DNA from 2 places in the Streptomyces sp. NPDC008092 genome. Region 1 is predicted to be linked to the other one. Evidence: riboswitches for the same ligand, from Rfam matches in the RefSeq annotation. Region 1 holds a riboswitch; the other holds the start of a gene.
What was found. Region 1 has a riboswitch for thiamine pyrophosphate ahead of thiO (glycine oxidase ThiO). Riboswitches for the same ligand answer to the same signal wherever they lie in the genome.
Positions count from the first base shown of each region.

Region 2: linked by a shared signal. The riboswitch ahead of ACFZB3_RS44480 (thiamine ABC transporter substrate-binding protein) and the one ahead of thiO (glycine oxidase ThiO) in region 1 are both predicted to bind thiamine pyrophosphate.

Region 1 is NZ_JBIBHY010000006.1:416,236-419,862, forward strand. Features, by position in the region: gene thiE (thiamine phosphate synthase) at 1-144, opposite strand, end outside; gene ACFZB3_RS21825 (Rv2175c family DNA-binding protein) at 178-543, opposite strand; gene ACFZB3_RS21830 (FAD-dependent oxidoreductase) at 691-1,923, opposite strand; TPP riboswitch at 2,101-2,212, shown strand; gene thiO (glycine oxidase ThiO) at 2,210-3,379, shown strand; gene thiS (sulfur carrier protein ThiS) at 3,376-3,588, shown strand; gene ACFZB3_RS21845 (thiazole synthase) at 3,594-3,627, shown strand, end outside.
Region 2 is NZ_JBIBHY010000021.1:2,198-5,824, reverse strand. Features, by position in the region: gene ACFZB3_RS44485 (ABC transporter permease subunit) at 1-1,114, opposite strand, end outside; gene ACFZB3_RS44480 (thiamine ABC transporter substrate-binding protein) at 1,159-2,229, opposite strand; TPP riboswitch at 2,302-2,409, opposite strand; gene rlmN (23S rRNA (adenine(2503)-C(2))-methyltransferase RlmN) at 2,434-3,540, opposite strand.

The DNA of each region.
Region 1 (3,627 bases):
GCCCTTGTCGCGCAGCTGCACGATGTCGACACCGCCCGCCAGGACCGCGTCCAGGAACTCCGCGAGGTCGCCCTGCTCCTTACGGGCGTCCGTGCACAGGTAGAGCCGGGCGTCGGCCAGCTGGGCGCGGGCGGTGTCGGTCATCGGTGGTCCCCCGTTGTGTCGGTACTGGCTGCCTCAGACGGCGAGCGCCTGGGCGCGGCGCTTCACCTCCGTGCCGCGATTCTCGCTGAGCGCCTGCGCGGGGGTGCCGGGCAGGGTCGCGTCGGGAGTGAAGAGCCACTCCAGCATCTCTTCGTCCGTGAAGCCGTCGTCCCGCAGGAGCGTCAAGGTGCCGGTCAGGCCCTTGACGACCTTGTCCCCGTCGATGAAGGCGGCGGGGACGTGCAGTGCCTTGTTCTCACCGCGGCGGACGGCGATGAGCTGGCCCTCCTTGACCAGCTGCCGCACGCGCGTCACCTCGACATCCATCATCTCTGCGATGTCGGGGAGGGTGAGCCAGGCGGGGACGAGAGCATCGGTCTTGGTGTCAATCTCGGTCACGGGGTCAAGGGTAGGCGCATCGTCGGTGCCGCCGCGATGGGTGGTGGTCCGGGTGCGGCGCCGTGGGGGCTGGTCGCGCCCACGCGGCGGAGCCGCATATCGATACGGCCCCGCGCCCCTTCGGGGCGCGTTTCCCTCAGGGCGCTCTCAAGCGGTCGTGGCGTTCTTGAGCGGATTACCGGGATCGGACAGGGCCTCGGGGGCCATTCGGGTGCCTGCCTCGATCAGGCGGCGGCCCTGGGCCAGGTCGCGGGGGCGGCCTACCGCCAGCAGGGCTACCAGGCGGGTGTCACGGAGCCAGCAGACGCTCCAGGACGGGCCGGTCGGGTCGCCGCGCCACACCAGCCGGTCGGCCGCGGCGTGGTGGCCCGCGTACTGCACGAAGCGGCCGAACTGCTCCGACCAGAAGTACGGGACCGGGTCGTAGACCGCGTCGGTCTCGCCGAGGATGTTGGCGGCGACCGTGCGCGGGCCCTGGAGGGCGTTGTCCCAGTGGTGGATCAGCAGGCGCTCGCCGTAGCGGCCGGACGGGAACGAGGCGCAGTCGCCGACCGCGTAGACGTCCGGGGCGCTGCTGTGCAGACGGTCGTCGGCCAGCACGTCGCCGCGGGTGCCCAGCTCGATGCCGGAGCCGGCCAGCCAGGCGGTGGCGGGGCGGGCGCCGATGCCGACCACGACGGCGCCCGCGGGCAGCCGCGAGCCGTCGTCGAGCAGCACCGCGCCGGGCTCGACGCCTGCCACGCGCGCGTGCGTGCGCAGGTCGGTGCCGCTGTCCGCGTACCAGGCGGCCATCGGCGCGGCGACCTCGGCGGGGAGCGCTCCCGCGAGCGGGCGGTCGGCGGCCTCGACCACGGTGACCGCACAGCCGGCCTCGCGGGCCGCGGTGGCGAACTCGGCGCCGATCCAGCCCGCGCCGACGACCACGATGTCGTGCTGCCGGGCGAGCACGGGCCGCAGCCGTTCGGCGTCGTCCAGGGTGCGCAGCAGATGGACGCCGGACACACCCTCGGTGCCGGGCAGCGTGATCGGTTCGGCGCCGGTGGCGAGGACCAGGACGTCGTACGGCACCGGGCCGGCCTCGGTGTCCAGCTCGTGGTCGGCGGTGCGCACGCCCAGGGCGTCCCGGCCGAGCGCCAGCTCGATGCCGAGCGCCTCGAAGTCGACCTCGAAGGCGGAGCCCTCCGACTTGCCGAGCAGCACGGCCTTGGAGAGCGGCGGCCGGTCGTACGGCTGGTGCGGCTCGGCGCCGATCAGCGTGACGGTTCCGGTGAACCCCTGCTCGCGCAGGGCGACGGCGGTCTGCACCCCGGCCATCCCCGCGCCCACGACGACCACGCGCCGCGTCTGTGACGTGCTCCGTCGCTGCGTCTGCTCGCTCACGTGATCACCATAGACAAGAACGATAGACAACTGACAAAGAGTCAGTCAGCGGTCGCGGCGAGTGACCTGTTCCACAGGGCCGTACTCAGGGCCGTACTCAGGGCCGTCCACCGGGCCGTCCGCGGCGCCGTCCGAGGCCGTCTTACAAGGGCGGAGCTCCGCGGGCTAGGGTGGCGGGGAAGCACACGCGGGAGCCCGGACGCACCGGGCTGAGAGGGAGGCTGGCGGCCTCCGACCGTACGAACCTGATCCGGGTCATGCCGGCGAAGGGAGGGGCTGGACGCCCATGTCCTCACATACGTCCGACGTCCTCGTCATCGGGGGCGGAATCATCGGCCTGGTCACGGCCTGGCGAGCGGCTCAGCGCGGGCTCGACGTCGCCGTGGTCGACCCGGCGCCCGGTGGCGGGGCCGCGCAGGTCGCGGCCGGGATGCTGGCCGCGGTCACCGAGCTGCACTACGGCGAGCAGACCCTGCTGGGGCTCAACCTGGCCTCCGCGCGCCGCTACCCCGCCTTCGCCGCCGAGCTGACCGAGCTGACCGGCCACGACCTCGGCTACCGGCGCTGCGGCACGCTCGCGGTCGCGCTGGACGCCGACGACCGCGCCCATCTGCGCGAGCTGCACGCCCTCCAGCAGCAGTCGGGCCTGGAGTCCGAGTGGCTGTCCGGGCGGGAGTGCCGGCGCCTGGAGCCGATGCTCGCGCCGGGTGTACGCGGCGGGCTGCGGGTGGACGGCGACCACCAGATCGACCCGCGCCGGCTGGCGGCCGCGCTGGTGGCCGCGTGCGAGCGGGCCGGGGTGGCCTTCCACCGCGACTGGGCCGAGCGCCTGGAGGTGGAACGGGGTCGGGCCGCCGGTGTCCGCACCCGCACGGGTGACACCCTGGGCGCCGGACAGGTGGTGCTCGCCGGCGGGAGCCTGAGCGGGCGGCTGGCGGGCGTGCCGGACGACGTGCTGCCGCCGGTGCGGCCGGTGAAGGGGCAGGTGCTGCGGCTGACCGTGCCCGCGCGGTACGCGCCGTTCCTCAGCCGGACGGTACGGGCCGTGGTGCGCGGCGGGAACGTCTACCTGGTGCCCCGGGAGAACGGCGAGCTGGTCGTCGGCGCGACCAGCGAGGAGCTCGGCTGGGACACGACGGTCACGGCGGGCGGCGTGTACGAGCTGCTGCGCGACGCGCACGAGCTGGTGCCCGGGATCACCGAGCTGCCCCTGACCGAGACCCTGGCCGGACTGCGCCCCGGTTCCCCCGACAACGCACCGCTGCTCGGGCCGACCCGCCTCGACGGACTGCTGCTGGCCACCGGGCACTACCGCAACGGGGTGCTGCTCACACCGGTCACCGGAGACGTGATGGCGGAGCTGCTGGCCGGCGGCGAGCTGCCGGAGGAAGCCCGTCCGTTCACGCCGAGGCGCTTCGACCTCGTTCCCGCCGCACTCGTGGAGCAGACCGCATGAACATCTCCGTCACCATCTCCGTCAACGGGGAGCGCCGGGAGATCGCCCCGGGCACCGCTCTCGACTCGCTCGTACGGTCCCTGACCCCCGCGCCCTCCGGGGTGGCCGCGGCCGTCAACGAGACCGTCGTACCGCGCGGGCAGTGGGCGACGACCGGGCTCGCCGAGGGCGACCGGGTGGAAGTCCTGACCGCCGTGCAGGGAGGCTGAGCGCCATGGCCGACGATCCGTTCGTCCTCGGGGGTACGA
Region 2 (3,627 bases), on a different contig from region 1:
GCGGCAGCATCAGCAGCGCGTCGAACCCCCGTACGAGGCGCCCCGCGTCCCGCCGGGCCAGCGCGGCGGCGGCGAGGCCGCCGATCAGCACGGCGACGGCGGTGGCGACGACCGCGTACTGCAGCGAGTTGACGACCGACTCGATCGGCGCGACCAGGAAGGTCCCGCCGTCGGCGTCGCCCAACGCCCGGTAGTACCCGAGCCCGCCGTCCAGCGACCGCCGTACCAGCACGGCCAGCGGCAGGACGAGGAGGAGCGCGACGGTGGCGAGGACCCCGCCGAGCAGTGCCCACTGCCCGGCCCCGCGCGGCCTGCGGGCCGTCACCGCCGGGTCCACCAGCCTGAGCGCGCTCTCCCGCCGCCGTACCGTCCACGCGTGCACGGCGAGGATCGCGCCGACCGCGGCGAACTGGACGAGGGTGAGGACGGCCGCCGTGGAGAGGTCGAAGATCTCGGAGGTCTGCCGGTAGATCTCCACTTCGAGGGTGGAGAACGTCGGCCCGCCGAGGATCTGCACCACGCCGAAGGAGGTGAACGTGAACAGGAAGACCATCAGCGCGGCGGCGGCCACGGCGGGCGCGAGCGCGGGCAGGGTGACCTTCCGCCAGGCCGCCGCCGGGGAGACGCCGAGCATCCGGGCGGCCTCCTCCTGCCGCGGGTCCAGCTGGGCCCACAGCCCGCCCACGGTCCGTACGACGACCGCGTAGTTGAAGAAGACGTGCGCCAGCAGGATGGCCCAGACGGTGGTGTCGAGCCGTACGCCCCACAGCTCGTCCAGCAGCCCGCCCCGTCCGACGAGTGCGAGGAAGGCGGTCCCCACCACCACCGTCGGCAGGACGAAGGGGACCGTCACCACGGCCCGCAGCACCTGCTTGCCCGGGAAGTCGAGGCGGGCGAAGACGTAGGCGGCGGGCAGCGCGGCCAGCAGGGTGAGCGCGGTGGAGGCGAGCGCCTGCCAGGTGGTGAACCAGAGCACGTGCCGGATGTCGGACTGCGCCAGCACATCGGCGACGCGCCCGAACCGCCACACCCCGTCGACCCTCAGCCCGCGCGTCACGATCGCCGCGACCGGCCAGGCGAAGAAGACGGCGAAGAACGCGACCGGCACGAGCATCAGCCCGAGCCGAGCCGCGCTCCCGCGCCGGCCGGCCGCCGCGGCTACTTCAGTACGAGTGACGTCCACGTCTTGACCCACTGGTCACGGTTGGCGGCGATCTTGTCGGGCGCCATGGTCTCGGGGTCCTGGGCGGCGGGCCCGTACTCGGTGAACTCGGCAGGCACGCTCGCTCCCTTCACCACCGGGTACACGAACATGTTCAGCGGCATGTCCTCCTGGAACTCCTTGGAGACCAGGAAGTCGATGAGCGCCTTGCCGCCCTTGGTGTTCGCGGCGTTGCTCAGCAGCCCGGCGAACTCGATCTGCCGGAAGCAGGTGCCGGTCGCGACGCCGGTGGGCGCGGTGCTCGGCTTCGGGTCGGCGTAGATGACCTCGGCGGGCGGCGAGGAGGCGTACGACACGACGAGCGGCCGGTCGCCGCCCGCCTTCTTCCCGCCGGCCGAGCCGGAGAACTCGTCGTTGTAGGCCTGCTCCCAGCCGTCGACGACCTTGACGCCGTTGGCCTTGAGCTGCTTCCAGTAGCCCTGCCACCCGCTGTCCCCGTACTGCGCGGCCGAGCCGAGCAGGAAGCCGAGCCCCGGCGAGGACGTGGACGCGTTCTCGGTGACGAGGAGGTTCTTGTACTCGGGCTTGACGAGATCGGCGTACGACTCCGGCGGGGTCAGCTTGTGCTTGCTGAAGTACGCCTTGTCGTAGTTGACGCAGATGTCGCCGTAGTCGATGGGCGTGACCCGGTGCTTGTCGGCGTCGAGCTGGTAGGCCGTGCCGACCTGGTCGAGACCCTTCGCCTCGTACGGCTGGAAGAGCCCGTTGTCGAGAGCGCGGGACAGCAGGGTGTTGTCGACGCCGAAGAAGACGTCGCCCTGCGGGTTGTCCTTGGTCAGGATCGCCTTGTTGACGGCCTGCCCGGCGTCGCCGTCCTTGAGGACCCTGACCTGGTAGCCGGACTGCTTCTCGAAGTCCTTGAGCACGTTCTTGGAGACGGCCCACGAGTCGTGGCTGACCAGGGTGACGGTCTTGGAGTCGGCCTCGGAGCCCGACGACGACGAACACGCGGACAGCGTGACGAGGCCGAGCCCGACGGCTGCGGCCAAGAAGGTCCTTGTGTGCACTGGTGTTTTCCTCCTGGGGTTGACCAGGAAGAGACGCGGCCCTGCCCGCGGTGTGCGGGCAGGGCGCAACAGCTTGAGTGATGACCGAACTTCCTACCCAGAATGACCTGGGCGAGGTTCAGAGGGTCTGCGGCCCGATTGCCGCACTCTCAGCGCTGTGGCGCTCCCCTGTCGGAATATGAAGATGTACCTGCGGCCCTCAGATTACCGCTCGGTGGCCGCGAGCTGACCACAGGCGCCGTCGATCTCCTGCCCACGGGTGTCCCGGACGGTCACCGGCACACCGTGCGCCTCGATCGCCTCGACGAACGCCTTCTCGTCCTCCGGCCGCGACGCGGTCCACTTCGAACCGGGCGTCGGGTTCAGCGGAATCAGATTGACGTGCACGGGCTTGCCCTTGAGCAGCCGCCCCAGCCGGTCCCCGCGCCACGCCTGGTCGTTGATGTCGCGGATGAGCGCGTACTCGATGGAGAGCCGGCGCCCGCTCTTCTCCACGTACTCGAACCCGGCGTCGAGCACCTCGCGCACCTTCCACCGCGTGTTCACGGGGACGAGGGTGTCGCGCAGTTCGTCGTCGGGGGCGTGCAGCGAGATCGCCAGCCGGCACTTGAAGCCCTCGTCGGCGAACCGGTGGATGGCCGGCACCAGTCCGACGGTCGAGACGGTGATCCCGCGCTGCGAGAGCCCGAGCCCGTCCGGAGCCGGATCGGTGAGCGCCCGGATCGCTCCGACCACCCGCTTGTAGTTGGCGAGCGGCTCGCCCATCCCCATGAAGACGATGTTCGACAGCCGCGCGGGCCCGCCCGGCACCTCCCCGTCCCTGAGCGCCCGCATCCCGTCCACGATCTGGTGGACGATCTCGGCGGTCGACAGGTTCCGGTCCAGACCCGCCTGCCCGGTCGCACAGAAGGGGCAGTTCATCCCGCACCCCGCCTGCGAGCTGATGCACATGGTCACCCGGTCCGGGTACCGCATCAGCACCGACTCGACGAGCGTGCCGTCGAACAGCCGCCACAGCGTCTTGCGGGTCGTCCCCTCGTCGGTCGACAGATGCCGTACGACCGTCATCAGCTCGGGGAACAACGCCTCCCGCAGCTTGTCCCGCGACCCGGCCGGGATGTCGGTCCACTGCTCGGGGTCGTGCGCGTACCGCGCGAAGTAGTGCTGCGAGAGCTGCTTGGCACGGAACGGCTTCTCCCCGACCTCGGCCACCGCGTCCTTGCGCTCGGCAGGCGAGAGATCAGCGAGATGCCGCGGCGGCTTCTTGGCTCCGCGCGGCGCGACGAAAGTGAGTTCTCCGGGCTTAGGCATAACCCAACCAGTGTCGCAGATCGACTCCGGCAGCCCAGGCCAGACCGAAGTGGGAGTGGTCACCCGCAGGTGCCGGTTGTCAGCGTT